DNA from 3 places in the Streptomyces sp. NPDC007971 genome. Region 3 is predicted to be linked to each of the others. Evidence: predicted binding sites of a transcription regulator. Region 3 holds the regulator's gene; each other region holds the start of a gene.
The links. The regulator HrcA, encoded in region 3, represses chaperone genes, less so after heat shock. The targets are predictions, from matches to a motif close to TTNGCACTCNGNNNNNCNGAGTGCNAA.
Positions count from the first base shown of each region.

Region 1: groES (co-chaperone GroES) is a predicted target of HrcA. The motif match lies at 4,769-4,795, and genes of this name have one in related genera.
Region 2: groL (chaperonin GroEL) is a predicted target of HrcA. The motif match lies at 3,660-3,686, and genes of this name have one in related genera.

Region 1 is NZ_JBIBJK010000001.1:29,641-39,444, forward strand. It holds gene ACFZCP_RS00155 (YciI family protein) at 1-205, shown strand, start outside; gene ACFZCP_RS00160 (sigma-70 family RNA polymerase sigma factor) at 251-1,507, shown strand; gene ACFZCP_RS00165 (methyltransferase domain-containing protein) at 1,555-2,745, opposite strand; gene ACFZCP_RS00170 (polysaccharide deacetylase family protein) at 2,835-3,761, shown strand; gene ACFZCP_RS00175 (polysaccharide deacetylase family protein) at 3,758-4,597, shown strand; gene groES (co-chaperone GroES) at 4,943-5,251, shown strand; gene groL (chaperonin GroEL) at 5,370-6,995, shown strand; gene ACFZCP_RS00190 (ester cyclase) at 7,238-7,945, opposite strand; gene ACFZCP_RS00195 (SDR family oxidoreductase) at 8,020-8,793, opposite strand; gene ACFZCP_RS00200 (MOSC domain-containing protein) at 8,858-9,526, opposite strand; gene ACFZCP_RS00205 (LysR substrate-binding domain-containing protein) at 9,607-9,804, shown strand, end outside.
Region 2 is NZ_JBIBJK010000002.1:153,416-163,219, reverse strand. It holds gene ACFZCP_RS04505 (hypothetical protein) at 167-1,051, shown strand; gene ACFZCP_RS04500 (Uma2 family endonuclease) at 1,111-1,782, shown strand; gene groL (chaperonin GroEL) at 1,875-3,497, opposite strand; gene ACFZCP_RS04490 (cold-shock protein) at 3,848-4,051, opposite strand; gene ACFZCP_RS04485 (MoaD/ThiS family protein) at 4,496-4,771, opposite strand; gene thrC (threonine synthase) at 4,768-6,051, opposite strand; SAM riboswitch class I at 6,069-6,210, opposite strand; gene ACFZCP_RS04475 (glucosyl-3-phosphoglycerate synthase) at 6,340-7,311, shown strand; gene ACFZCP_RS04470 (trehalose-6-phosphate synthase) at 7,398-8,831, shown strand; gene otsB (trehalose-phosphatase) at 8,920-9,753, opposite strand.
Region 3 is NZ_JBIBJK010000008.1:330,863-340,666, reverse strand. It holds gene ACFZCP_RS19440 (DUF3097 family protein) at 1-203, opposite strand, end outside; gene ACFZCP_RS19435 (MBL fold metallo-hydrolase) at 238-972, opposite strand; gene hrcA (heat-inducible transcriptional repressor HrcA) at 1,132-2,148, shown strand; gene dnaJ (molecular chaperone DnaJ) at 2,149-3,285, shown strand; gene ACFZCP_RS19420 (nitronate monooxygenase) at 3,477-4,553, shown strand; gene ACFZCP_RS19415 (16S rRNA (uracil(1498)-N(3))-methyltransferase) at 4,550-5,296, shown strand; gene ACFZCP_RS19410 (VOC family protein) at 5,314-5,706, shown strand; gene ACFZCP_RS19405 (hypothetical protein) at 5,648-6,040, opposite strand; gene ACFZCP_RS19400 (hypothetical protein) at 6,141-6,704, shown strand; gene ACFZCP_RS19395 (S41 family peptidase) at 6,822-9,804, shown strand, end outside.

The sequences.
Region 1 (9,804 bases), on a different contig from region 3:
CCAGGGCACCCGGATGCACTGGGAGGGCGGGCAGATCTCCGTCACCGACGGGCCCTTCACCGAGTCCAAGGAGGTCGTCGGCGGCTACGCGATCATGCAGTGCAAGGACAAGGCCGAGGCCCTGGAATGGACCAAGCGGTTCCTGCAGGCCCACGAGGAGCACTGGACCGTGACCTGCGAGGTCCGGGAGATCGCCGAAGGCTGAACCCTCCTTTGCCCCGGGCCGCCCGGGGGTGTTGCATGGTGGGCTGTGGAACCACAGCCCACCGCGGCGCACGCGATCGAGACCGTCTTCCGCCTGGAGTCCCCGCGGGTCGTCGCCGGTGTCGCCCGGATCGTGCGGGACGTCGGCATCGCCGAGGAGCTGGCGCAGGACGCGCTGGTCGCGGCGCTGGAGAAGTGGCCCCGGGACGGCGTGCCCGACAACCCCGGCGCCTGGCTCATGGCGACCGCCCGGCACCGCGCGGTCGACCTGGTCCGGCGTCGCGAGACGTACGCCCGCAAGCTCGCCGAGATCGGCCGCGACCTGGAGACCACGGCTCCCTTCGAGGAGCCGGCCGACCCGGACGACATCGACGACGACCTGCTGCGGCTGGTCTTCACCACCTGCCACCCGGTGCTGTCCCCGGACGCCCGCACCGCGCTCACCCTGCGCCTGCTCGGCGGTCTGACGACGGCCGAGATCGCCCGGGCCCACCTGGTCCCGGAGCCGACGATCGCCCAGCGCATCGTCCGCGCCAAGCGCACCCTGGCCACGAAGAACATCGCCTTCGAGGTGCCGTACGGCCCCGACCGCGGGGCCCGCCTCGGCTCCGTCCTGGACGTCATCTACCTGATCTTCAACGAGGGGTACGCGGCCAGCGCCGGCGACGACTGGCTGCGCCCCGGGCTGTGCGAGGACGCCCTGCGCCTGGCCCGGGTGCTCTCCTCGCTGATGCCCAAGGAACCCGAGGTGCACGCGCTGACCTCGCTCCTGGAGTTCCAGGCCTCCCGTGCCGCCGCCCGCACCGGACCCGACGGCGCACCGGTGCTCCTGAAGGACCAGAACCGCCGCCGCTGGAACCGCATGCTCATCGCCCGCGGCATCCGGGCCCTCGGCCGCGCCGACGCGACGTCCACCGGCGCGCCCGGCCCCTATGCGCTCCAGGCGGCCATCGCCGCCTGCCACGCGCATGCGTACACCTACGAGGAGACCGACTGGCGGACCATCGTCACCCTGTACGGCCTGCTCGCGGCCCGCTCCCCGTCCCCGGTCGTGGAGCTGAACCGCGCCGTCGCCGTGTCGATGGCCGACGGACCGGCCGAGGGGCTGAAGCTGGTGGACGCCCTGGCCGCCGAACCCGCCCTGCGCGACTACCACTTGCTGCCCAGCGTGCGCGGCGACCTGCTGGCGCGCCTCGGGCGCACCGCCGAGGCCCGCGAGGAGTTCGTCCGGGCGGCGGGGCAGACCGGCAATGAGAGGGAGCGTGCGCTGCTGCTGAGCAGGGCCGCCGAGTGCGCGTCCTGAAACTTTCGCTCACGATGACCGGCGAGTGCACGTCCTGAACGCCTCGCTCAGGACGCCGGGTCGGCCGGGGCCGCCGGCCGCGCGGGAGCCCCGATCAGCATGGTCGGCGCCCCCGCGACCCGGGTGAGGAACACGGTCGCCGCGTGCGGACCCTGCGGCTTGACCTTCCTGCGCAGTTCCTCCGGCTCCACCGCCGACCCCCGCTTCTTCACGGTCAGCGTGCCGACCTCCCGCTCCCGCAGCAGAGCCTTCAACTTCTTGACGTTGAACGGGAGTTGATCGGTGATCTCGTACGCGGACGCGTAGCGGGTGGGGCGCAGCTCGTCGGCCGTGACATAGGCGATGGTCTCGTCGACGAGGCCGCCGCCGACCTCGTGGGCCACCTCCGCGACCAGATGGGCGCGGATGACGGCGCCGTCGGGCTCGTACAGGTACCGTCCCACGGAACGGACGTGGGGGTCGGGCAGGCCCAGGGAGCGCAGGGTGCGCGGTCCGGGCAGCAGGGTGGCCCGGACCAGGCCCGGCTCGGTGCCGAACCACAGCACCGCCTCCTTCACGTCCCCGCCGTCCGAGATCCACTCGGCCTCGGCCTCGGCGGGGATCGCCTCGTGCGGGACACCGGGGGCGATCTTCAGGGCCGCGCGGGGAGCCCCGAGGGCCGTGGCGACCGCCCACGACAGGGGTGGCGAGTAGGCCTCCGGATCGAAGATCCGGCCCCGCCCGCCGCGCCGTGCCGGGTCCACGAACACGGCGTCGTACCCGGCGGTGCTCACCTCGGTGACGTCCGCCTCCCGCACCTCGATCAGTCCGCCGAGCCCCAGCGCCTCGGTGTTCGCCCGTGCCGCGGCCGCCGTCAGCGGGTCCCGGTCCACGGCCAGCACCCGGATCCCGGCCCGGGCCAGCGCGATCGCGTCTCCGCCGATGCCGCAGCACAGGTCGGCGACCGAGGTCACCCCCAGCTCCTTCATCCGGCCCGCCCGGTAGGCGGCCACACTCGCCCGCGTGGACTGCTCGACCCCGTTCGGCGTGAAGAACATCCGGCGGGCGTCCGCCTCCCCGAACTTGGCCGCCGCCCGCTGCCGCAGCCGGGCCTGCCCGAGCGCCGCCGACACCAGCTCGGCGGGGTGGTCGCGGCGCAGCCGGGTGGCGACGGCCAGCTCCTGCGCGGGGTCGGTGTCGCGCACCTCGTCGAGGAGGGCGCGGCCTTCGGGGGTGAGGAGGGGAGCGAGGTCGTTCACCGGCTCATTGTGGGCCAGTCGGTGGATGCTGCGCCTCCGGCGGCCTGTCGGGCCGGGTTCGGGCCCCGGGCCTGGGAAGATCCGGCGCTATGCGACTAGTAGTACAAAATGACAAATCTCGGGCACGGCTCCGGACGGTCGCCCTTCGCTGCGGGGTGGCCGCGCTGGCCTCCGTCGCCCTCGCCTCCGGCTGCGCCGCCCCCGGCGCGGACTCCGGCGCCCATGCCCCCGCCCGTGCGCCCGGACACGGCGGCGCCCAGGCCCTGGACCCGCAGGCCCGCCGCGCTGCCGAACACGCCCGACTGGTCGCCGCAGCCCGGCACTGGAGACTGGACCGGGTACCGCTAGCGCCCCCGGCCCCGCCGGCCAGGAAGCCGCAGATCACCCCCCGCGACGGCTTCGAGGTGGACGGCCAGGAGGAGGAGAACCTGCCCCCGGTCTTCACCACCGTCCCCACCAAGCAGAAGGTCCTCTTCCTGACCATCGACGACGGCCACGAGAAGGACCCGGACTTCCTGCGCATGATGAGCGACCTGAAGATCCCCTACACGGCCTTCCTCAGCAACTACCTGGTCGAGGACGACTACGGGTACTTCCGCCGGATGCAGGCCGAGGGGCACACCCTCAACAACCACACCCTCACCCATCCGTACCTGCCCGGTCTGTCCTACGAGGAGCAGAAGAACGAGATCTGCGGCATGCAGACCATCATGAAGAAGCAGTTCGGCAAGGCGCCCACCGTCTTCCGCCCGCCCTACGGCGACTACAACGGCGACACCCTGCGCGCCGCGAAGGCCTGCGGGATCAAGTACGCGCCGATCTGGGACGAGGAGGTCTTCGTCGACCACTGGGAGTACCGCGACTGGGACCGCAGCCTGCACCCCGGCGACATCGTGCTCACCCACTTCCGCGGCCGTGACGACTGGGACGGCACGATGGTCGACGACATGCGCAGGTTCCTGAACAAGGTCACGCGCGAGGGCTACGCCGTGGCCCGCCTGGAGGACTACCTGTGAGGCGCGGGGAGCGGGGCCGTACGCGAGGGTTGCGGGCCGGGCTGGCCGCCGTCCTCGCCCCGGCCCTGTTCCTCGCCGGCTGTGCCCAGTCCGTCGACCCCATCGAACGCCTGGGCAAGAAGGCGGCGCAGGGGGTACGGCCGTCGAGCCCGGCCACAGGGGAGGCGTACCGCCGCTGGGGCCTGACCGCCCCCCTCGCCGCCCCGCCCAGCCCCCCGGTCCGCCTCCTGACGGCCCACGGGGCGGATCCCTCCCGCCCCCGGGTCGTGGACCACATCAGGACCACCGACAAGGTCGTCTTCCTCACCTACGACGACGGCGCCGAACGGGACCCCCGGTTCGTCGACATGGTCCGCGAACTGAAGCTGCCGGTCAGTCTCTTCCTCACCGACAGCGTCGTCGGCCCCGGGTACGGCCACTTCGCCCGCCTGCGCGCGGTCGGCGCCGACATCGAGAACCACACCCTCCACCACCCGGCGCTGCCCGGACTGCCGTACGCCGGCCAGCGCGCCGAGATCTGCGGCCAGCAGGACAAACTCAAGTCCCGCTTCGGCGTCCGCCCCCGTCTCTTCCGCCCGCCCTACGGCACCTTCGACACCACCACCCTGCGGGCGGCCGCCGACTGCGGCGTCTTCGCGCTCGTCCTGTGGCGCGCCGCCATGACCCCCGACGGCATCACCTATGTGCGCGGCGCCCAGCACCTGAACCCGGGCGACATCGTCCTCGTCGGCCCCGACGAGGCGACGGGTCCCACCCTCAAGGAACGCACGAGACGCCTGCTGCGCCGCATCCAGGCGCGCGGCCTGACGGTGGGCCGCCTGGAGTCTTACCTGTAGCAGTTCCTTCTCGGCGCCGTCAGGCAGCGATCGGCCCGTCCGGCGTTCGAGGACAGGACCCGTTCAGGACCGAAGCGGGGCCCGGGGGCGGCAGACCCCGGAAACGGCGGGGGCGACACCGGTCACCGAGAACCCCCGTCGCCCGGGATTCCGCCGACGCGCGGCACGGCATTGGCACTCCGCTTGACCGAGTGCTAATCGCGGTCATAGTCTCGGCTCTGGCACTCCCCCATGGAGAGTGCCAACAAACGCGACGGGCAGGTCCGGCACCCGCGACGACGGATCCACCTGGTCGCCACCTCAGACAGTTAACCCCGTGAGATCTCCGAAGGGGGAGGTCGGATCGTGACGACCACCAGCTCCAAGGTTGCCATCAAGCCGCTCGAGGACCGCATTGTGGTCCAGCCGCTCGACGCCGAGCAGACCACCGCCTCTGGCCTGGTCATCCCGGACACCGCGAAGGAGAAGCCCCAGGAGGGCGCCGTCCTCGCCGTGGGCCCGGGCCGCTTCGAGAACGGCGAGCGTCTGCCGCTCGACGTCAAGGTCGGCGACGTCGTCCTGTACAGCAAGTACGGCGGCACCGAGGTGAAGTACAACGGCGACGAGTACCTCGTCCTCTCGGCTCGCGACGTGCTCGCGATCATCGAGAAGTAGTCACCTCAAGCATTCCGCTTGAAGCTGCGCCCCTGGCCCCCGCGACCACCTGAGAAGCCGGGCGCCCGGGGCGCAGTTCTTTTTTCACCCACAGATTCCCGAGAGGGCTCCCGCTGTCATGGCGAAGATCCTGAAGTTCGACGAGGACGCCCGTCGCGCCCTCGAGCGCGGCGTCAACAAGCTGGCCGACACGGTGAAGGTGACGATCGGCCCGAAGGGCCGCAACGTCGTCATCGACAAGAAGTTCGGCGCTCCCACCATCACCAACGACGGTGTCACGATCGCCCGCGAGGTCGAGATCGAGGACCCGTACGAGAACCTCGGCGCCCAGCTGGTGAAGGAGGTGGCGACCAAGACCAACGACATCGCTGGTGACGGCACCACCACCGCCACCGTGCTCGCCCAGGCGCTGGTGCGCGAGGGTCTGAAGAACGTCGCTGCCGGTGCCTCCCCGGCCGCCCTGAAGAAGGGCATCGACGCCGCGGTCAAGGCCGTCTCCGACGAGCTGCTGGCCTCGGCCCGCCCGATCGACGAGAAGTCCGACATCGCCGCCGTGGCCGCGCTGTCCGCCCAGGACCAGCAGGTCGGCGAGCTGATCGCCGAGGCCATGGACAAGGTCGGCAAGGACGGTGTCATCACCGTCGAGGAGTCCAACACCTTCGGTCTGGAGCTGGACTTCACCGAGGGCATGGCCTTCGACAAGGGTTACCTGTCGCCGTACTTCGTCACCGACCAGGAGCGTATGGAGGCCGTCCTCGACGACCCGTACATCCTGATCACCCAGGGCAAGATCGGCGCCATCGCCGACCTGCTGCCGCTGCTGGAGAAGGTCATCCAGACCGGCTCCAAGCCGCTGCTGATCATCGCCGAGGACGTCGAGGGCGAGGCCCTGTCGACCCTGGTCGTCAACAAGATCCGCGGCACCTTCAACGCGGTCGCGGTCAAGGCCCCCGGCTTCGGCGACCGCCGCAAGGCGATGCTGCAGGACATGGCCGTCCTCACCGGCGCCACCGTCATCTCCGAGGAGGTCGGCCTCAAGCTCGACCAGGTCGGCCTGGACGTGCTGGGCTCCGCCCGCCGCGTGACGGTCACCAAGGACGACACGACCATCGTCGACGGCGCCGGCAAGACCGAGGACGTCCACGGCCGCGTCGCCCAGATCAAGGCCGAGATCGAGAACACGGACTCCGACTGGGACCGCGAGAAGCTCCAGGAGCGTCTTGCGAAGCTGGCCGGCGGCGTGTGCGTGATCAAGGTCGGCGCCGCCACCGAGGTGGAGCTGAAGGAGAAGAAGCACCGTCTGGAGGACGCCATCTCCGCGACCCGCGCCGCGGTCGAGGAGGGCATCGTCTCCGGTGGTGGCTCCGCCCTGGTCCACGCCGTCAAGGTCCTGGAGGGCAACCTCGACAAGGCTGGCGACGAGGCCACGGGTGTCTCGGTCGTCCGCCGTGCCGCCGTCGAGCCGCTGCGCTGGATCGCCGAGAACGCCGGCCTGGAGGGCTACGTCATCGTCTCCAAGGTGGCCGAGCTCGAAAAGGGCAACGGCTACAACGCCGCCACCGGCGAGTACGGCGACCTGGTCAAGGCCGGCGTCATCGACCCGGTCAAGGTCACCCGCTCCGCCCTGGAGAACGCCGCCTCCATCGCCTCCCTGCTGCTCACGACCGAGACCCTGGTCGTCGAGAAGAAGGAAGAGGAGCCGGCCGAGGCGGGCCACGGCCACGGTCACGGCCACGCCCACTGACGCACCCCGCCAGTGACGCACCTCGGCACCGAGGAGCACTGAGGCCCGGCACCCCTTGGGGGTGCCGGGCCTTCGCTCCGTCCGCAGCCGCGCGCGGTGCGGCACTCCGGTTCGCCGGCGCGTGCGGTGCCCGGTTGCCCGACGAGTGAAGTGCCTGCTGCGCCGGTGCGTGCAGTGCCTGGATGCCCGGTGCCCGGTCCTCCAGTGCGTTCAGTCTCCTGGTTCCCCGGCGCGTTGCGCGTCTAGTTCTCCAGTGCGTCCAGCGCCCCCAACTGCCCGAGCAGCCCGAGCCGGTCGTACTGCCACCAGCCCTCGCGGATCTTGCCGTGGCCGTCGAAGCGGAAGACGGTCGTCCCGGTCATCGACACCTGGCGGCCGGTGTTGGGCAGGCCCATGAACTCGCCGGTCTGGATGCCGTGCCAGGTCCAGCGGGTGCACACCCGGTCCCCCTGGGTGATCTGGTCCTCGGCCGTGAAGGTGTAGTCGAAGGCGCTGCGCCACATCTCGATCTCACGGCGCATGTTGTCCAGCCCGAGGGTGTCCTGCTCGTTGGCCGGATCATGGTCGTGGTAGTTCTCCGCGAGCAGGTCGTTCAGCGGCGGCAACGGCCCCTGGACCGCGATCGTGTCGAAGAACCGGCGGGCGGTGGCCGCCTGCAAGGGCTCGTCGCGCACCACGTCCAGATCGGTGAACGTCGGCATCCCGTCGCACAGGGCGAGCATCTCCCGGAAGATCGTGTCGGTCTCCGGCAGCTTCGAGTTCCGCATCGCCTCCTCGTACGACGGGAACTCCACGATCTCGATGACATGCGTCGCGTCCGAGCGGTCCGTGCCGACCACCGCGTGCGTCGCCGTCCTCTTCCCCCTGGTCTTCTCGACCCACTCGTCCATCAGCCGGTTCATGTCGTCGAGCCGGCTGGTCCTGCAGTCGATGAGCTGTACGAACGTCATGGCGCCGCCTCCCGGCCCCCTGGGTCCGGATCCGTCAGGCCCATTTTCCCACCGGAACGCGGACGCCACCCGTCCTACTGGGGCCCGTACTTGCGCCCCGTCCGCGAGCTGATTCCGCCCATCACCCCGCGCGGGGCGACCTTCACCAGACCCATCAGGGCCTTGTACCGGGGATCCGGGACGGACAGTGTCTTCCCGCGCGCGAGGTCGGCCAGGGCCGCCGAGACCAGCTTGTCCGCGTCCAGCCACATCCAGCCGGGGATGTTGTCCGTGCCCATCCCGGCGCGCTGGTGGAACTCGGTGCGCACGAAGCCGGGGCACAGTGCCATCAGCCGCACCCCGCTGCCGGCCATGTCCTTGGCCGCGCCCTGGGTGAACTGCACGACCCAGGCCTTCGAGGCGCCGTAGGTGCCCCGGGGCACGAAGGCCGCCACCGACGCCACGTTCACCACCCCGCCGCGCCCGCGCTCGCGCATCGCCTCGGCCGCCGCCGAGGTCAGCCGGAGCACCGCCTCGCAGTGCACCTTGAGCATCTTCAGCTCGTCGGTCATGGACACTTCGAGATAGCGGCCCTTGTTGCCGAAACCAGCGTTGTTGATCAGCAGGTCGACCGGGTTCTTCCGGTCACCGAGCCGGTCGGCGACCGTCTCGATGCCCTTGTCCTCGGACAGGTCGGCGGTCAGCACCTCCGCCTCCACGCCGTGCCGGTCGTGCAGCTCGGTGGCCTGCTCGCGCAGCCGTCTGCCGTCCCGCGCCACGAGGACCAGGTCATGCCCGTCAGCCGCCAGCCGCCGCGCGAACGCGGCGCCGATTCCCGCGGTCGATCCCGTAATCAGAGCCGTTGTCATGGACCAAGGGTAGTGACCCGGACCGACAGCGTCCGCTGTCCGTCCGCCGGCCGGTGACGGCTCCTCAGCGGCTCTGTCCGGCGACGTACTTGCGCGCCGCGGCCAGCGCCTCGCTGTGCAGTGCGTCGCCCGCGGCGAGCAGCCGCGGCAGCAGCTCGCGCTCGGTGGTGACCGCACGGAACTGCATCGCCGCCGTCACACCGTGGTCCGGACGGTGCACGATCTCGACCGGGTCGCCCGCCCGGATCTCACCCGGTTCGACCACCCTCAGGTAGGCCCCGGTCGCGCCCTTCCGGGTGAATCTCTTCACCCAGCCCCGCTCGCCCAGATGGCCCTGGAACGTACGGCACGGAATCCGCCCCGAGGTCACCTCCAGGACCACCTCGGAGCCGATCCGCCAGCGCTCGCCGATCAGCGCCCCGGACACGTCCAGGCCCTCGGTCGTGAGGTTCTCGCCAAAGCAGCCGTGGGCCAGCGGCCGGCCCAGCTCCCGCTCCCAGGCGTCCAGGTCCTCGCGCGCGAAGGCGTACACCGCCTGCTCGTCACCGCCGTGATGGCGCAGGTCGCACACCGCGTCCCCGGCGATCCCGCTCCCGGCGACCCCCTTGGGGCCGGGAGCCGTCACCCGCACCGGACCCTCGACCGGCCGCTTGTCGATGCCCGTCACGCCGTGCGCCTGGTCCGTGTACGGCACCGGCTGCGGACGGCCCACGTTGACCGAGAGAAGCTTCATGTCAGCACGGTACGGGACCGCACCCCAAAGCGTCGACGCAGAATTGTGAACCGCACCCAAGTCAGGCTTATGCTCGAAGGGTGATCGAGGCCCGTCATCTCCGCGTCCTGCGCGCCGTCGCCACCACCGGCTCCTTCTCGGCGGCGGGGCGCGAGCTGGGCTGCACCCAGCCCGCCGTCAGCCAGCAGATGAAGGCACTGGAGGCCTCGGTCGGCACCCCGCTGCTGGTCCGCAGCGGCCGCGAGATGCGTCTGACCCAGGCCGGCGAGGCCCTCGTC
Region 2 (9,804 bases), on a different contig from region 3:
GTGGAGGGCCTCAACCCACCCTCCCACCCGGCGAGTTGACTTGACGCGTTCAGCTTGCCACGCACGGTGACGATCCTCTAGCGTGCCCGAATAACGAACAGCCCCCGTCAGGTGCTACCAACACCTGCGGGGGCTTGACCAACGAGATCGAAGGCAAGTCGATCCCATGGCTGAAGCCAAGCTTAGTGCTGCCCTCCTGCCCGCGCACGCGACCCCGCACCCGATGGCCAATCCGGGCTACGGCAAGCGCTCGGCGCCTGATCAACTCCGCCGCACCAACCACGACTTCGCACACTTACCTCCCCGCGAAGCCGCCATCGCCGCGTACGTCGACCGCCTTCCCGACGGCGCCGACATCTCGGTGAAAATGCTGGCGAAGACGCTCCCGTACGGCCAGTGCGCCTTACGTACCGCCCTCAACAACCTCCACCAGGCAGGGCACTTGAGGCGAGGACGGGAACTGCTGGCGACCGACTCGGGCGGCTCGCGCTGGATCACCCGATCGTGGTGGTCCCGTACCGCGCGGGACAACAGCTGGTGGGCGGCGTTCACACGCGGCGACGTACCGGAGCCGGAGCAGCCGCCAGACGAACGCGCCCGTCCCACCCGCTCCCGCGCCCACATCCTCCTCGCCGCGCTGGGTCGTACGACCCCGGTGCTGTCCCTCTCCGCCGCCGACTGCGCCGCGCTCGCCCCGCTGGTGGAGGAGTGGTTCGCGCGCGGGGCCACCGAGGAGACGCTCCTGACCGCACTGACCGCGGGCCTGCCCACGCCCGTCCACAGCCCGGCGGCCCTGCTCCGCCGCCGGCTGACCGACAAACTCCCGCCGGAACCACCCGCCCCACGCCCGCCCCGCCGGGTCCTGGAGTGTGCGGAGTGCGGGGTGCCGGGGCGGCCGGAGGCACTGCCAGGAGGCGTGTGCGCCGGCTGCCGGGGCGAACGCGCCCCCGCACACCCTCGTACGCCCCTGCCCGCCCCTGCGGTCCGCACCCGAGCGGGCGAGATCCGGGCTGCGATGTCCGTACGACGACGCGAAAGGACACCCGCATGACCGCTCCTACGGTCCGACGACACCACCCCGGGGCACGATGGAGGGGAGGAGGCGACGCCATGACCCCCAGCACCGCCGAACGCCCGCAGATGCCCATCGAGGACTTCGAGGAACTCGCCCGCGTGGCCCCGGAGGGCGTGCGGCTCGAATGCGTCGACGGGCGGGTCCGCACCAAGGATCCGCTCAGCGTCGAGGACTTCGAGGAGCTGGAGCGCCGGGCGCCGGAGACCGTCCGGCTTGAGTACATCAGCGGAAAACTAGAGGTCAAGGCGATGCTGGACGGCAACCACCGGGAGATCCTCGTCTGGCTGCAGGAGCAATGCATGCAGCACCGCCCTGACCTCCGTGTCTACGGCGAGTCCGGTGTGAGGACCGAGGCGTATCGCAAGGGCCGCGCCCGCACGGATGCAGCCGTCGCTCCCAAGGGCCACTTCACGGGACACGGCGAGTGGTCGGGCTCCGACGGCATCCTCATGGCCGTGGAGATCACCTCCCACGACAGGGACACGCACCAGCGTGACCGCGTCGACAAGCCCGTCGGCTATGCGGCGGTCGGCATCCCCGTCTATCTCCTCATCGACCGCGACAACAGCACCGTCGTCGTGTACAGCGAGCCGAAGAACGGCCGCTATCAGCGGTCCCCGTCCTACCCCTGGGGAGCCACCGTCGTGCTCCCCTCCCCCGTCGACGTCATCCTCGACACCCAGGAACTCAAGGACTACGCCGACTGAGCCTCACGAAACGCCCGAGGGCGGCACCCCCAGCCAGAAGCTGGAAGTACCGCCCTCGGTACTGCAGGACAGGCGATCAACCGTCAGGTCGATCAGAAGTCCATGTCACCGCCCGGCATGCCGCCCGGAGCGGCCGCGGCGGCCTTCTCCGGCTTGTCGGCGATGACGGCCTCGGTGGTGAGGAACAGCGCGGCGATGGAGGCGGCGTTCTGCAGGGCAGAGCGGGTCACCTTCGCCGGGTCGATGATGCCCTCGGCGATCATGTCGACGTACTCGCCGGTGGCGGCGTTCAGACCGTGGCCGACGGCCAGGTTGCGCACCTTCTCCACGACGACGCCGCCCTCAAGACCACCGTTGACGGCGATCTGCTTCAGCGGGGCCTCCAGCGCGAGCTTCACGGCGTTGGCGCCGGTCGCCTCGTCGCCGTCCAGGTCCAGCTTCTCGAAGACCGAGGAGGCCTGGAGCAGGGCCACGCCACCACCGGCGACGATGCCCTCCTCGACGGCCGCCTTCGCGTTGCGAACGGCGTCCTCGATGCGGTGCTTGCGCTCCTTGAGCTCCACCTCGGTGGCGGCACCGGCCTTGATGACCGCGACACCGCCGGCGAGCTTCGCCAGGCGCTCCTGCAGCTTCTCGCGGTCGTAGTCCGAGTCGCTGTTCTCGATCTCGGCGCGGATCTGGTTGACGCGGCCGGCGACCTGGTCCGAGGAGCCGGAGCCGTCGACGATGGTGGTCTCGTCCTTGGTGATGACGACCTTGCGGGCGCGGCCCAGGAGGTCCAGGGTCGCGTTCTCCAGCTTGAGGCCGACCTCCTCGGAGATGACCTCGCCGCCCGTGAGGATGGCGATGTCGCCGAGCATGGCCTTGCGGCGGTCACCGAAGCCCGGGGCCTTGACGGCGACGGACTTGAAGGTGCCACGGATCTTGTTGACGACCAGGGTCGACAGGGCCTCGCCCTCGACGTCCTCGGCGATGATCAGCAGCGGCTTGCCCGACTGCATGACCTTCTCCAGGAGCGGGAGCAGGTCCTTGACGGAGCCGATCTTGGAGTTCGCGATGAGGATGTAGGGGTCCTCCAGCGACGCCTCCATGCGCTCCATGTCGGTCGCGAAGTAGGCGGAGATGTAGCCCTTGTCGAAGCGCATGCCCTCGGTGAGCTCAAGCTCCAGGCCGAAGGTGTTGCTCTCCTCGACGGTGATGACGCCTTCCTTGCCGACCTTGTCCATGGCCTCGGCGATGAGCTCGCCGATCTGGGTGTCGGCGGCGGAGATGGACGCGGTGGAGGCGATCTGCTCCTTGGTCTCGACGTCCTTCGCCTGCTCCAGCAGGGCGGCGGAGACGGCCTCGACGGCCTTCTCGATACCGCGCTTCAGAGCCATCGGGTTGGCACCGGCGGCGACGTTGCGCAGGCCCTCGCGGACCAGCGCCTGGGCGAGCACGGTCGCGGTGGTCGTACCGTCACCGGCGACGTCGTCCGTCTTCTTGGCGACTTCCTTGACCAGCTCGGCGCCGATCTTCTCGTACGGGTCCTCGAGCTCGATCTCCTTGGCGATGGAGACACCATCGTTGGTGATCGTGGGGGCGCCCCACTTCTTCTCGAGGACGACGTTGCGGCCCTTGGGGCCGAGCGTCACCTTCACGGCGTCCGCGAGCTGGTTCATGCCGCGCTCGAGGCCGCGCCGCGCCTCCTCGTCGAACGCGATGATCTTGGCCATGTGAAGTGGTCCCTCCAGGACTGGGGGTGATTCCTTCGGACCGCGCCCGCGCCCGCGACGGACGGCTCGCATGCCTTGTGGTTCCTTGCCCCACCCGGCCTGCGGGCCTCACCGACCCGGTCCTTCGTTGTCACTCTCACCTTCAGAGTGCTAACGCAATGATTAGCACTCGGCATGGTCGAGTGCAAGCGCCTGGAAGGGTGCGAAGGGGGCGTCAGCCGCCCGCGAACAGGGGTGTGGGCGGTTCACGAGGGACGTCAGCCGCCCGCGAACACGGACGTGCGGGCGGATCCGGACGCAGAGAAGGGCCCGCACCCTGTGCCGGTGCGGGCCCTTCCTCACAAAAACGTTCAGGCGCTGAGGCGAACCATGTCGGCCTGCGGGCCTTTCTGGCCCTGCGAGATCTCGAACTCCACCCGCTGGCCCTCTTCCAGGGTGCGGTAGCCGTCCATCTGAATGGCGCTGTAGTGGACGAAGACGTCCGCACCACCGTCGACCGCGATGAAGCCGTACCCCTTCTCCGCGTTGAACCACTTGACGGTGCCCTGAGCCATGCCTAACTCCCCTATTACTGGCCCTTGCACAGATCCGCACTTCGCGGACCCGGGTCAGACCTCACCCCCCATTGGTCGGGGGCGTGCGCCGGAACGCGTCGACCGCGGCTGAATGTATCTGTCCAACTGCCGTCTGCAACAGGTCAATCGGACGAGAATTCTGGACGAGCCCGGTCCGGAATCTGCCAAAAAATCGGCTGAATTCAGGGCAACTCGGGCCGTACAAAATGGAACAAAAGCCGCACAATGCCCGCTTACTTTGGCTACTTCTTGTCGGGCGTGCGGTGTGAAATCCGGGGCCCGTGACCCGCAGATCCGGAGCGCGTTCCCCAACTGTACCGCGCTCAATCACACTGAATGGCCCCCTCCGTTTCTCTCACGGAGGGGGCCATTCGATGAACAATCAGTAACAGCGGTTACCGAAGGTAATGATCAGTCATTCGGTCAGCCTCCCGCGACCGCCGGAATGATGGAGACACCCGCACCGTCCGGGGTCACCGTCTGAAGGCCCTGCTCAAAGCGCACGTCGTCGTCATTGACGTACACATTGACGAAACGGCGGAGCTTGCCCTGGTCGTCCAGGACCCGGGCGGCGATACCGGTGTGGTTCTTCTCCAGGTCCTCGATGACCTCGGCGAGGTTCGCGCCCTGGGCGGCGACCTCGGCCTGCCCGCCGGTGTAGGTGCGCAGGATGGTGGGGATGCGAACGGTCACGCTCATGCGAGGCCAGCCTCTCGGAAGGAGTCCAGGGTCGGGCGGATGGTGGCGGTGAGACCCGTGCCGGCCACCGCGTCGAGGGTCTTGAGGCCGTCGCCGGTGTTGAGGACGACCGTGGTGAGCGACGGGTCCAGGACGCCGTTGTCGATCAGCTTCTTCGTCACGCCCACGGTCACGCCGCCGGCCGTCTCCGCGAAGATGCCCTCGGTCCGGGCCAGCAGCTTGATCGCGTCCACGACCTGCGCGTCGGTCACGTCCTCGACCGCACCGCCCGTGCGGCGCGCGATGTCCAGGACGTACGGCCCGTCGGCCGGGTTGCCGATGGCGAGGGACTTGGCGATGGTGTTCGGCTTCTGCGGGCGGACCACGTCGTGGCCGGCCTTGAAGGCCGCGGAGACCGGCGAGCAGCCCTCGGCCTGCGCGCCGAAGATCCTGTACGGCCGGTCCTCGACCAGGCCGAGCTTGATCAGCTCCTGCAGGCCCTTGTCGATCTTCGTCAGCTGGGAGCCGGAGGCGATCGGGACCACGATCTGGTCCGGGAGCCGCCAGCCGAGCTGCTCACAGATCTCGTACGCCAGGGTCTTCGACCCCTCCGCGTAGTAGGGCCGCAGGTTCACGTTGACGAAGCCCCAGCCCTCGCCGGCCGAGTCGCCGATCAGCTCGGAGCAGAACCGGTTCACGTCGTCGTAGTTGCCCTCGATGCCGACCAGTTCGCCGCCGTAGACCGCGGCCATGACGATCTTGCCCTGCTCCAGGTCGTGCGGGATGAACACGCAGGAGCGGAAGCCGGCCCGGGCGGCCGCGGCGCCGACGGCACCGGCCAGGTTGCCCGTGGAGGAGCAGGAGAGCGTGGTGAAGCCGAAGGCACGCGCGGCCTCCAGCGCCTGGGCCACCACCCGGTCCTTGAAGGAGTGCGTCGGGTTCCCGGAGTCGTCCTTGACGTACAGACCGCCGGTGACGCCCAGCTCACGCGCGAGATTGTCGGCCTTGACGAGCTTGGTCCAGCCCGGGTTGATGTTGGGCTTGTCCGCCACGTCCGCAGGGACGGGCAGCAGCGGGGCGTACCGCCAGATGTTCGCCGGTCCGGCCTCGATCCGCCTGCGCAGCTCTTCGGTGTCGTAGGCGGAGAAGTCGTAGGCGATCTCCAGCGGGCCGAAACACTCCTCGCAGGCGAACAGCGGACCGAGCGGTACGCGGTGACCGCATTCGCGGCAGCTCAGCGCAGCGGCGGGACCGAGGTCTACGGTGGACGTGGAGGTGCTTGCAACAGTCTGCACAGCCATGGAGGCGAGGCCCTTTCTCCTCATCTTCCTCACGACGCATCTCGCCGTGAGACGGATTTGGCACCTTCCCTAGCCGGGAGCCTCGCTGGAGAACGAGAACCGACTGGAGGGTTGCCGGGGCTTCATCGGGCCGTTTCCCTCTGCCCCTCTGGATGAGCGGTATTCGGTTGTCAACGCGCGCGACCTCCGACATGCGATGGTCATCGGCGTTGCTCAAGACTGTAACCGAAGGCCAGGACAGTTGAGATAGTCGTCCGAACCGCGAGACAACGTGAGGAGCCGCTGACTGTGCTGGAAGAAGTCGAGCGCTGGCTGGCCACCCGCTCCTGGTCCGTGACCGACCGCCCGCTCCATCAGATCCTGGCGGCCAAGCAGCGCACCGGCCAGTCGGTCTCCGTCGTGCTGCCCGCGCTCAACGAGGAGGAGACGGTCGGCGACATCGTCACCGTCATCCGCCACGACCTCATGCGGCAGGCCCCCCTGGTCGACGAGATCGTCGTCGTCGACTCCGGGTCCACCGACCGCACCTCCGAGGTCGCCGCCGCCGCGGGCGCCCGGGTCGTCCACCGCGACGACATCCTCCCCCGCATTCCGGCCGTCCCCGGAAAGGGTGAGGTGCTGTGGCGCTCCCTGCTGGTGACCGGCGGGGACATCGTCTGCTTCATCGACGCCGACCTGAGGGAGTTCTCCTCCGACTTCGTCTCGGGGATAGTCGGCCCGCTGCTCACCGAGCCGGACGTCGACCTGGTCAAGGCCATGTACGACCGCCCGCTCGGCACCGGGCCGGACGCGCCCGCCACCGGCAGGACGGCGGAGCAGGGCGGCCGGGTGACCGAGCTGATGGCCCGCCCGCTGCTGAACATGCACTGGCCGCAGCTGGCCGGATTCGTCCAGCCGCTCGGCGGCGAGTACGCGGCCCGCCGCTCCCTGCTGGAACAGCTGCCGTTCCCGGTGGGCTACGGCGTGGAGCTGGGCATGCTCGTGGACGCGCTGCACCTGGCCGGCCTGGACGCCCTCGCGCAGGTCGACGTCGGTGTGCGCCTCCACCGCCACCAGGACGGACAGGCCCTGGGCCGGATGGCCGCGGCGATCTACCGCACGGCCCAGCTGCGGCTGGCCCGCGGCCACCTCGTGCGGCCCGCCCTCACCCAGTTCGAGCGGGGCGAGGACGGTTTCGAGCCACGCACCTATCCGGTGGACACCGAGGAGCGGCCGCCGATGGCCGAGATCGCGGAGTACGCGGCCCGCCGTGTCGCCTGAGGGGCGCACGAGAACGGCTGTATACAGCCCCCTTCCGGGGCAGACCGTACGTTTGAGCGTTTCGGGGCCGGGCTAGGTTGAGGCGTATGGCTTCCACCCATGGTGCTGAGGTGCTGGTCGCGTCCAACCGCGGCCCGGTTTCGTACGAGATCCTCCCCGACGACGGAGCCGGCTCGCTGCGCGCCAAACGGGGCGGCGGCGGACTGGTCTCGGGTCTGTCGGCCATCGGGCCGGACACCAACGCGGTATGGGTGTGCGCCGCGCTGGGCGACGGCGACCGCGCGGCGGTGCACCGTGCGGACGGCGCACTGCTGCCGGCCGAGGAGACCGGCGGACAGCGGGTGCGCATGCTCGACATCGACGCGGCGGTGTTCGCCGACGCGTACAACGGCATCGCCAACTCGGTGCTGTGGTTCGTCCACCACATGCTGTACCAGACCCCGCTGGAGCCCGTCTTCGACACGGAGTTCCGGCGGCAGTGGGCGTCGTACGAGGCCTACAACCGGGCCTTCGCCGAGGCGCTGGCCGAGGAGGCCGCGGACGGCGCGGCGGTACTGATCCAGGACTACCACCTGGCACTCGCCCCCCGGATGCTCCGCCGGCTCCGCCCCGACCTGCGCATCGGTCACTTCTCGCACACCCCCTGGGCCCCGCCGGACTACTTCCGCCTCCTGCCCGACGACATCGCGGCCGAGCTGCTGACCGGCATCCTGGGCGCGGACCGGGCGGCGTTCCTGACCCGGCGGTGGGCGGACGCCTTCACCGACTGCTGTCACGCGGTCCTGGGGCCGGGCATCCCCTCCGGGACCCGCATCGGGGTGCACGGGCTCGGCGCCGACGCGGACTTCCTGCGGGAGCGCGCGCACCGCACGGACGTGACCGAACGGATGGCCGCGCTGCGGGAGGAGATCGGCGAGGGGCGCCGGACCGTCGTCCGGGTGGACCGCACCGAGCTGTCCAAGAACATCGTGCGGGGCCTGCTGGCCTACCGGCAGCTGCTGGAGGACCACCCCGAGTGGCGCGAGCGGGTCGTCCACCTCGCCTTCGCCTACCCGTCCCGGCAGGACCTCGCCGTCTACCGCGCGTACACGGCCGAGGTGCAGCGGGTGGCCGAGGAGATCAACGCGCGCTACGGCACGCCGGGGTGGACGCCGGTCGTGCTGCACGTCAAGGACGACTTCGCGCGCTCCCTGGCCGCGTACCGGCTCGCGGACGTGGCGCTGGTCAACCCGATCCGGGACGGCATGAACCTGGTCGCCAAGGAAGTGCCGGTCGTCTCGGACGAGGGCTGCGCGCTGGTGCTGTCGCGGGAGGCCGGGGCGTACGAGGAGCTGGGCGAGGACGCGATCGTGGTGAACCCGTACGACATCGGGGGCACGGCCGATGCGTTGCACGCTGCGCTGAACATGGCGGCGGGCGAGCGGGCCGAACGGTCGAAGAGGCTGGCCGCGGCCGCTACCGCACTGCCACCCGCACAGTGGTTCCTGGATCAGCTGGGGGCACTCGACACCCAGCCCTGAGCCGACGAGCCGCGCACGGTAAGCGGTGCGTGCGCGGTGCGTACGCGGTGCCGGGGCCGTGTCCGGTACTGGGTGCAACGCCCAGTGATCAGGGCATGTGTGCAGCCAGGGTCCGGAGCAGGGCCACGACTCCCTCGGGGCCCTGCGTCACCACGTCCGCGCGTTCCGCCAGCTCCGTGACCTCCGTGCTGCCGCTGCAGACCAGGAGGCCGGGGGTGCCGTCGGAGCGGAGCTTGTCCACGGCCGCGTAGGCGGGGAGGTCGCCGAGGTCGTCGCCGGCGTAGAGGACGGACCCGGCGCCGGTGGTGCGGACGTGGTCGAGGAAGGCGACGCCCTTGTCCATGCCGGGCGGGCGCAGTTCGAGGACCAGCCGGCCGGGCTCGACGATCAGGCCGTGCCGGGTGGCCAGGTCGGCGAGAGGTTCGCGCAGGGCCTCGAAGGCGGCCTGCGGGTCGTCCGCACGGCGGGTGTGGACGGCGATCGCCCTGCCCTTCTCCTCGATCCATGCGCCGTGCCAGGCGCCGACGCGGTCCAGGAGCCCCGGCAGCTCGGCGCGGACCGCGGCCACCCCGGGGTGCGGCTCAGGTGCGGTGACCGTGCCGGTCGCGGCATCCCAGCGCTCGGCGCCGTAGTGGCCGAGGACGACGAGGTGCTCCAGGCCGGGGACGCCCGCGAAGCCGCCGTTGCGGACCGCGACGGCGGCGGGCCTGCCGGTGATCACGGCGACGGAGGCGACCTTGGGGGCGAGGGCGGCGAGCGCGGGGACGGCGTCCGGGTGGGCGCGGGCCTGCTCGGGGTCGGCGACGATCGGGGCCAGCGTGCCGTCGAAGTCGAGGCCGATCACTGCGGTGCACGGCTCGGTGAGCAGCGCCTGGAGTCCGTCCCGTCCGGCCTGGGTCGCCGGATTCGGCAGAGGGGTCATACAGCGACACTATCCAGCGTGGGCCGCGGTCACTCCTGGGCTCGGCCAGGG
Region 3 (9,804 bases):
GTCACCGTGCCCGCCTCGCAGCGGATCACCGCCCCGCAGAACCCGGTACCCGGCTCCTCCACCACCAGCCCCGGCTCGGCCGGCACCTCCGGCACGGGCTTGGACTTCTTCCACGGAGGGGTCAGGTCGGCGGAGTACACACGAGGGCGCGGACCCGAAGGGCCCTCGTCGGCGGGGCGGCGGCGGGAGACGGGTGGGCGCATTCGGATGACGATAGGAGAACCGGGGGGTTCGTCCTTACGACACGCCGAAACGTGCTGCCAGCTCGTCGCGTTGCCGCCGTACGAACGCCGCGTCCACCACCGCTCCGTGACCGGGCACGTACAGTGCGTCCTCGCCGCCCAGGGCGAGCAGCCGGTCCAGGGCGTCGGGCCAGCGGGCCGGTACGGCGTCCGGGCCCGCCTGGGGTTCGCCGGACTCCTCCACCAGGTCCCCGCAGAAGACGATCTCCGGCCCGCCGGGGACCGATCCGGGGACGAGCACCGCGAGGTCGTGGGCCGTGTGGCCGGGCCCCACGTTGGCCAGCAGTGCCTGCCGGCCGCCGCCCAGGTCCAGCGTCCACTCGCCGGAGACCAGGTGGCGGGGCGCGGCGAGGGCGTCCACCGCCTCGTCCGCGTCCGCCGCCGGCAGGCCGTTGCCGACCGCGTCCCGGCGCAGCTCCTCGCGCGCGTGGGCGAACACCGCGTCGATGCCCACCGCCCCGTACACCTCCGCGCCGGCGAAGGCGGGCGCGCCGAAGACATGGTCGAAGTGGGGGTGGGTGAGCGCGAGATGGGTCACATCGCGGCCCGCGAGCCGCTGCGCGCGCTCGCGCACCCGCGCGCCCTCGGCCAGGCTCGATCCGGCGTCCACCACCAGCGCCGTGCCCTCGCCGAGGACCAGGCCCGCGGTGCAGTCCCAGCCGGGAAGCCGGCACCGCCCGACCCCGGCGGCCAGCCGCTCCCACCCGACCTCTTCCCAAGTCACCGTCATACCGCGACGCTAGCCGTTCAACCAGGTAAGGCGGCAGCGACCTTGCCCAGTCAGTACCCCACGGCCGTACACTGGGCCGGGGAAGTCTGGCACTCGCAAAGGCAGAGTGCCAGGAGACGACCGAAGAGCCGAGAGACGACGTACGGGAGGTGCGCGCGGATGCTGAGTGAACGCAGGCTTCAGGTACTGCGCGCCATCGTCCAGGACTACGTGGGCACCGAGGAGCCGGTGGGGTCGAAGGCACTCACCGAGCGGCACAACCTCGGCGTCTCCCCGGCGACCGTGCGCAACGACATGGCCGCCCTGGAGGACGAGGGGTTCATCGCCCAGCCGCACACCAGTGCCGGGCGCATCCCCACGGACAAGGGCTACCGGCTCTTCGTGGACAAGCTCGCGGGCGTCAAGCCGATGTCGGCGCCCGAGCGGCGGGCCATCCAGAACTTCCTGGACGGCGCCGTCGACCTCGACGACGTGGTGGCACGGACCGTACGGCTGCTCGCGCAGCTGACCCGGCAGGTCGCCGTCGTGCAGTACCCGTCCCTGACCCGGTCCACCGTGCGCCATGTGGAGCTGCTCTCACTCGCGCCCGCGCGCGTGATGCTCGTGCTGATCACGGACACCGGCCGGGTCGAGCAGCGGATGGTCGACTGCCCGGCGCCGTTCGGCGAGGCGTCCCTGGCCGATCTGCGGGCACGGCTGAACAGCCGGGTCGCGGGCCGCCGGTTCGCCGATGTGCCGAAGCTGGTCGAGGACCTGCCCGACGCCTTCGAGGCCGAGGACCGCGGTACGGTCTCCACGGTGCTCTCCACCCTTCTGGAGACACTGGTCGAGGAGAACGAGGAGCGGCTGATGATCGGCGGCACCGCCAATCTCACCCGCTTCGGACATGACTTCCCTCTCACGATCCGGCCCGTCCTGGAGGCCCTTGAGGAGCAGGTCGTGCTCCTCAAACTCCTGGGTGAGGCCAAGGATCCGGGCATGACCGTGCGTATCGGGCACGAGATCGCCCATGAAGGACTCAACTCCACCTCTGTCGTGTCGGTCGGTTACGGTTCGGGCGGCGAGGCGGTTGCCAAGCTCGGCGTGGTCGGACCGACCCGCATGGACTACCCGGGAACGATGGGAGCGGTACGCGCAGTGGCACGGTACGTCGGACAGATCCTGGCGGAGTCGTAAGTGGCCACGGACTACTACGCCGTTCTCGGCGTGCGCCGCGACGCGTCGCAGGATGAGATCAAGAAGGCGTTCCGCAGGCTCGCGCGCGAGCTGCATCCGGACGTCAACCCGGATCCGAAGACCCAGGAGCGGTTCAAGGAGATCAACGCCGCTTACGAGGTGCTGTCGGACCCGCAGAAGAAGCAGGTCTACGACCTCGGCGGCGACCCGCTCTCCCAGTCGGGCGGCGCCGGTGCGGGCGGTTTCGGAGCCGGTGGCTTCGGCAACTTCTCCGACATCATGGACGCGTTCTTCGGCACGGCGTCGCAGCGCGGACCGCGCTCGCGCACCCGCCGCGGCCAGGACGCCATGATCCGCATCGAGATCGAGCTGGACGAGGCGGCCTTCGGGACGACCAAGGACATCCAGGTCGACACGGCCGTCGTCTGCAACACCTGCAACGGCGAAGGCGCGGCGCCGGGCACCTCCGCCCAGACGTGTGACATGTGCCGAGGCCGCGGTGAGGTCTCGCAGGTCACCCGGTCCTTCCTGGGCCAGGTCATGACCTCACGGCCCTGCCCGCAGTGCCAGGGCTTCGGCACGGTCGTGCCCACGCCGTGCCCGGAGTGCGCGGGCGACGGCCGCGTACGGTCGCGTCGCACGCTCACGGTGAAGATCCCGGCCGGTGTCGACAACGGCACCCGCATCCAGCTCGCCGGCGAGGGCGAGGTCGGGCCGGGCGGCGGTCCTGCCGGTGACCTCTACGTCGAGATCCACGAGCTGCCGCACCCGACCTTCCAGCGGCGCGGCGACGATCTGCACTGCACGGTCACCATCCCGATGACCGCGGCGGCTCTCGGCACCAAGGTGCCGCTGGAGACGCTGGACGGGATGGAGGAGGTCGACATCCGGCCCGGTACGCAGTCCGGGCAGTCGATCCCGCTGCACAACCGCGGTGTCACGCATCTGCGGGGCGGCGGCCGCGGTGACCTGATCGTGCACGTCGAGGTCATGACGCCGACCAAGCTGGACCCCGAGCAGGAGCGAGTGCTGCGCGAGCTGGCGAAGCTGCGCGGCGAGGAGCGCCCGCAGGGGCAGTTCCAGCCCGGTCAGCAGGGGCTGTTCTCCCGCCTGAAGGACGCGTTCAACGGGCGCTGATCTCCGCCGCCTGTCCGGGGGCCGGCCCCCGGACAGGCCCGGTCGGCAGGGGCTGTTCTCCCGGCCGAAGGACGCGTTCGACGGGCGCTGAGGAGCCGTCCGCGGGGTGCTCCGGCACCCCGTATGCCGATGGCCTATGCCGTGGGAAGCCCCGATTCGGACTTGTTCAGTGGACGTGACAACATGCCGTCATGTCCTCCCCGCTGACCGGTCTCGTCCCCCACCCGATCGTGCAGGCACCCATGGCGGGCGGCGTCTCCGTCCCGCAGCTCGCCGCCGCCGTCTCCGAGGCCGGCGGTCTCGGGTTCCTCGCCGCCGGATACAAGACCGCCGACGGCATGTATCAGGAGATCAAGCAGTTGCGGGGCCTCACGAGCCGGCCCTTCGGCGTGAACGTGCTCATGCCCCAGCCCGAGTACGCCGAGTCGGGTGCCGTCGAGGTCTACGCCCACCAGCTGGCCGGTGAGGCCGCCTGGTACGAGACCGAGCTGGGGGACCCCGACAGCGGCCGGGACGACGGCTACGACGCCAAACTCGCCGTGCTGCTCGACAACCCGGTGCCGGTGGTCTCCTTCCACTTCGGCGTCCCGGGCCGCGAGGTCATCGACTCCCTGCGCCGCGCCGGAACCCTCACCCTGGTCACCGCCACCACCGCCGAGGAGGCCCGCGCGGTCGAGCAGGCGGGGGCCGACGCGGTGATCGCACAGGGCGTGGAGGCCGGCGGCCACCAGGGCACCCACCGGGACGTCCCGGACAGCGACGGCTCCGGCACGGGCCTGCTCGCGCTGATCGCGCAGATCCGGGAGACCGTGGGCATCCCGGTCGTCGCCGCCGGCGGCATCATGCGGGGCAGCCAGATCGCCGCCGTCCTCGCCGCGGGCGCGAGCGCGGCCCAGCTGGGCACGGCGTTCCTCGCCACCCCCGAGTCCGGCGCCGCCGCCGTGCACAAACAGGCGCTCACCGACCCCCTGTTCGTGCGTACCGCGCTGACCCGCGCCTTCTCCGGCCGCCCGGCCCGCGGCCTGGTCAACCGCTTCCTGCGCGAACACGGCCCCTACGCCCCCCCGGCCTACCCCGAGATCCACCACCTGACCTCGCCGCTGCGCAAGGCCGCCGCCAAGGCCGGGGACGCGCAGGGCATGGCCCTGTGGGCGGGACAGGGGCACCGGCTGGCCCGGGAGCTTCCGGCCGGCCGGCTGGTGGAGGTACTGGCGGGCGAACTCGCCGACGCCCGGACAGCGTTGTCGGCCGGGGGTGATGCGCGATGACGGCCCCGGTCTTCGTCGTCGATCACCTCTCCCCGGACGGCGACCGCTACGTCCTGGAGGGGCCCGAGGGGCGGCACGCCGTCTCCGTGAAGCGGCTGCAGCCCGGCGAGGAGGTCGTCCTCACCGACGGCGCCGGGCGCTACGCGGTGTGCGAGGTGACCGGCACCGAGGGCAAGGACCGGCTGATCGTCCACATGTCCTCGGTCTCCGAGGAGCCGGAGCCCGCCCCGCGCATCACCGTCGTCCAGGCCCTGCCGAAGGGCGACCGGGGCGAAGTCGCCGTCGAGACCATGACCGAGGTCGGCGTCGACGCGATCGTGCCCTGGCAGGCGGCCCGCTGCATCACCCAGTGGAAGGGCGACCGCGGGCTGAAGGCCCTCGGCAAGTGGCGGGCCACCGCCCGCGAGGCCGGCAAGCAGTCCCGCCGCGTCCGCTTCCCCGAGGTCGCGGACGCAGCGACGACCAAGCAGGTTGCCGCGCTTCTGGCCAAAGCGGACTTCGCCGCGGTCCTGCACTCCGACTTCGAGCACGGCAGCACCCCGCTCGCCACCGCCGAACTCCCCGCCGAGGGCGAGATCGTGCTGGTCGTCGGGCCCGAAGGCGGTGTCTCCCGGGACGAGCTGGCACTCTTCGAGGAGGCGGGCGCACGGGCCTTCGTGCTCGGCCCCACCGTGTTGCGCACATCCACCGCCGGCACCGCCGCCGCGGCCCTGCTGCTGGGCCGCACCGGCCGCTGGTCCTGACACCAGGGGTGATCACCGTGGAACTCGCCCAAGTCCGGCTGCTCGTCACCGACTTCACCGCCTGCTACCGCTTCTACGCCGAAGTCCTCGGCCTCAAGCCGCAGTCCGGGGCGACCGAGGGCCCCTACGAGAAGTTCAGCCCGCACACCGGGTCTGCCGGGATCGCACTGCAGGACCGCGCGATGATGGCCGAAGTCCTGGGCGAGCTGGGCGAGAGCGCCTGCGGGCACCGCTCCCTGGTCGTCCTGCGCGTCGACGACCTCGACGCCTACTGCGCGCAGATCACCTCCCGCGGTGCCACCCTGCTGCACGGCCCCGCCCCTCTGACCGACCGCATGCGCGTGGCCCACCTCAAGGACCCGGAGGGCAATCTGGTGGAGCTTCAGGAGTGGCTTCTGCTGCGCGCCTGACGACGATGGCCGGCAGCAGCTCCCAGCCGTCCACGTCACCGGCCGCGAGCCCGCGCAGCAGCACCTCGTCCACGAAGGCGCGTACGACACGGGGCTCGTGCAGATTGACCGAGCGTCCCTGCTCGTCGACCACGAGCCCGGAGTGGGCGTAGCCCCCGTCGGCGACCACGCGGCCGGGCCCGCCCCGGAAGACCACCCGCACCACCACCCCGTTCCGGGACAGCGTCAGCACCTCCTGGCAGGGCCCTTCGCGGGCGTGCCGGTGCCGGACGGTCCACCGCCACTCGTCCCCCTCGCCCACGACCAGCCGCCGGATCCTGCGTTCACCGCGCATCGAACCAGCGTACGGGCCGGCAGGGGCGGAGCGCAGGTTCAAGTCACGTGGCCGTTTCGGGTCTACCGCCCGGTCCGGTGCCGGTGGGACGCTGCCGTGCATGGGGCCTTTGAAGCGCAGTGGGCAGCGGACGCGGCGGGCGCGCGGGACTCGGGTGGCGGCCGGGGCAGGGCTCGCGGTGGTGGCCCTCGGCACCGTGGTGGCCTGCGACCCGGGCGGACTCAACTCGGCCACGGTCGCGTACACCACCGACCGGACCGCGACGGACGCACTCAAACACCATGACGTGAGCGTGAGTTGGCTCACCTGCACCGGGCACTCCGACGACGGCTCCGGGAAGACCGGTGCCCCGTCGGCGACGAAGACCGTCGTCTCCGTCGACTGCCAGGGGCAGACCACGGACAAGCGCAGGATCACCGTCACCGGCAGGGTGACCCGGGCCGTCGACGGGGCCTGTGTGCGCGGGGACCTGACGGCCAAGGTCGGGGGCAGGCAGGTGTTCCACGTCAGCGGGCTCGGCAACTGCGACGCCGCGCCCCACGTGACGTACAAGCCGCCCTCCCCCTACCACCCCACCCACCGGCAGCCCGGACCCACCGTCACCGTCACCCGGACCATCTGGTGCAAGGGCGATCCCACTTGCTGGCCCGTGCAGGGCAAGTGATCAAAACGGGAGCGCGGACGGGCCGCCGCTGCGTAAGGTGACGGGGTGACTCAGGGCGCTTCGACGGGATCCGCGGCATCTTCCGGCTATCTCCGATTCCCGCATCTGCAGGGCGACTTGGTGACCTTCGTCGCCGAGGACGACGTATGGCTCGCGCCCCTCGACGGCGGCCGGGCCTGGCGGGTCAGTGCCGACAACATGCCGGCGACGCTGCCCCGGATCTCGCCCGACGGCACGGCCCTCGCCTGGACCTCCACCCGGGACGGCGCACCCGAGGTGCATCTCGCCCCGGTGGCGGGCGGCCCCGCCGAGCGGCTGACCCACTGGGGCGACCGGCGTACCGAGGTGCGCGGCTGGACCCCGGACGGGCAGGTGCTCGCGCTCAGCGCGCAGGGCCGCGCCAGCACCGACCGGACCTGGGCGCACACGGTCCCGCTCGACGGAGGGCCGGCCACCGTCCTGCCCTACGGTCCCGTCGGAGGCGTGGCGTTCGGGCCCGCCACCGTGCTGCTGTCCGCGCCGATGGGCCGGGAGGCCGCGCACTGGAAGCGCTACCGGGGCGGTACGGCCGGCAAGCTGTGGATCGACCGCGCCGGCGACGGAGCGTTCGAGCGGCTGCACGCGGACCTCGACGGGAACATCGAATGCCCGGTGTGGGCGGGGGACCGCATCGCCTTCCTCAGCGACCACGAGGGCACGGGCGCGCTGTACTCCTCGCTCGCCGACGGCTCCGACCTGCGCCGGCACACCCCGGTCGGCGGCTTCTACGCCCGGCACGCGGCCGGTGACGGCACCCGCGTCGTCTACAGCTCGGCCGGTGAACTGTGGCTGCTGGAGGACCTGGAGGACGCCGAGCCGCGCCGGCTGGAGGTGCGCCTGGGCGGGCCGCGGCTGGACCTGCGGCCGTATCCGGTGAACGCGGCGGGGTGGTTCGGCACCGCGGCGCCCGACCACACCGCGCGCGGGAGCGCCGTCAGCGTGCGCGGCGGCGTGCACTGGGTCACCCATCGCTCCGGGCCCGCCCGCGCCCTCGCGGCCACCCCCGGCGTCCGGGCCCGGCTGCCGCGCACCTTCCGGGCCGAGGGCGAGGAGTGGGTGGTGTGGGTGACGGACGCCGAGGGCGACGACGCCCTGGAGTTCGCCCCCGCGACCGGCCTCGCCCCGGGGACGACCGCGCGGCGGCTCGCCGCCGGCCGGCTCGGCCGGGTCCTGGAGCTGGCCGTGGCGCCCGACGGCAGCCGGGTCGCCGTCGCCGCGCACGACGGGCGGCTGCTGCTCGTCGAGCGGGAGAGCGGCGAGGTGCGCGAAGTGGACCGCAGCGGCGACGGCGAGGTCTCCGGCCTCGCCTTCTCCCCCGACTCCGGCTGGCTCGCCTGGGCCCACCCCGGGCCCCGCCCGCTGACCCAGCTGCGGATCGCCCACACCACCGACCTGTCGGTCACCGAGGCGACCCCGCTGCGCTTCCAGGACTACGCGCCCGCCTTCACCCTGGACGGCAAGCACCTCGCCTTCCTCTCCAACCGCGCCTTCGACCCGGTCTACGACGAGCACGTCTTCGATCTCGCGTTCGTGGTCGGCGCCCGCCCGCACCTGATCACCCTGGCGGCCACCACCCCCTCGCCCTTCGGACCGCAGCGGCATGGCCGCCCCTTCGAGGCACCCGACAAGGACGAGACCCCCGACAGCGAGGGCGCCCCCGTCACCCGCATCGACCTGGACGGCCTCGCCGACCGGATCGTGCCCTTCCCCGTCGAGGCCGGCCGCTACTCCGGCCTGCGCGCCGCCAAGGACGGCGTGCTCTGGCTGCGGCACCCCGTGCACGGCGTCCTCGGCGCCTCCCGCGCCCAGCCCGAGGACCCCGGCCCGCACTCCGATCTGGAACGCTACGACCTCGCCCAGCGCCGCCTGGAACACCTCGCCGCCGACGCCGACCACTTCGAGGTCAGCGGCGACGGAAAGCGGGTCCTGCTGTGGAGCGAGGGCCGGCTCCGGGTCGTGCCCAGCGACCGCCGCACCGGCTCCGACGACGACGGCGACAGCAGCGTCACCGTCGACCTCGCCCGCGTGAGGCAGACCGTCGAACCGGTGGCCGAGTGGCGGCAGATGTACGACGAGACCGGCCGCCTCATGCGCGACCACTTCTGGCGGCCCGACCTCTCCGGCGTCGACTGGGACGGCGTCCTGGACCGCTACCGCCCGCTGCTGGACCGCCTCGCCACCCACAGCGACCTCGTCGACCTGCTCTGGGAGGTGCACGGCGAACTCGGCACCTCGCACGCCTATGTCAGCCCGGCCGGCGGCGGGGGCGGCGGCCCGCGGCAGGGCCTGCTCGGCGCCGACATCTCCCGCCACGAGGACGGCGGCTGGCGCATCGACCGCATCCTCCCGGCGGAGACCTCCGACCCGGACGCCCGCTCCCCGCTCGCCGCACCCGGCGTCGCCGTACGCCCCGGGGACGCGATCGTCGCCGTCGCCGGCCATCCGGTCGACCCGGTGCGAGGCCCAGGACCGCTGCTCGTGGGCACGGCAGGACAGCCCGTCGAGCTGACCGTCGCACCTGCCGACGGGGGCGAGCCGCGGCACACGGTCGTCGTCCCGCTCGCCGACGAGGCGCCGCTGCGCTACCACGCCTGGGTCGCCGGCCGGCGCGCCCACGTCCACCGGGCCTCCGGTGGCCGGCTCGGCTACCTCCACGTCCCGGACATGCAGGCCCCCGGCTGGGCGCAGATCCACCGCGACCTGCGCGTCGAGGTGGCCCGGGAGGGACTCGTGGTCGACGTCCGGGCCAACCGCGGCGGGCACACCTCCCAGCTCGTGGTGGAGAAGCTCGCCCGCCGCATCATCGGCTGGGACGTCCCGCGCGGCATGCGGGCCACCAGCTATCCGCTGGACGCCCCGCGGGGCCCGGTCGTCGCCGTCACCAACGAGTTCTCCGGCTCCGACGGCGACATCGTCAACGCGGCGATCAAGGCCCTCGGCATCGGCCCGGTCGTCGGCACCCGCACCTGGGGCGGGGTGATCGGCATCGACAGCCGCTACCACCTGGTCGACGGCACGCTCATCACCCAGCCCAAGTACGCGATCTGGCTGGAGGGGTACG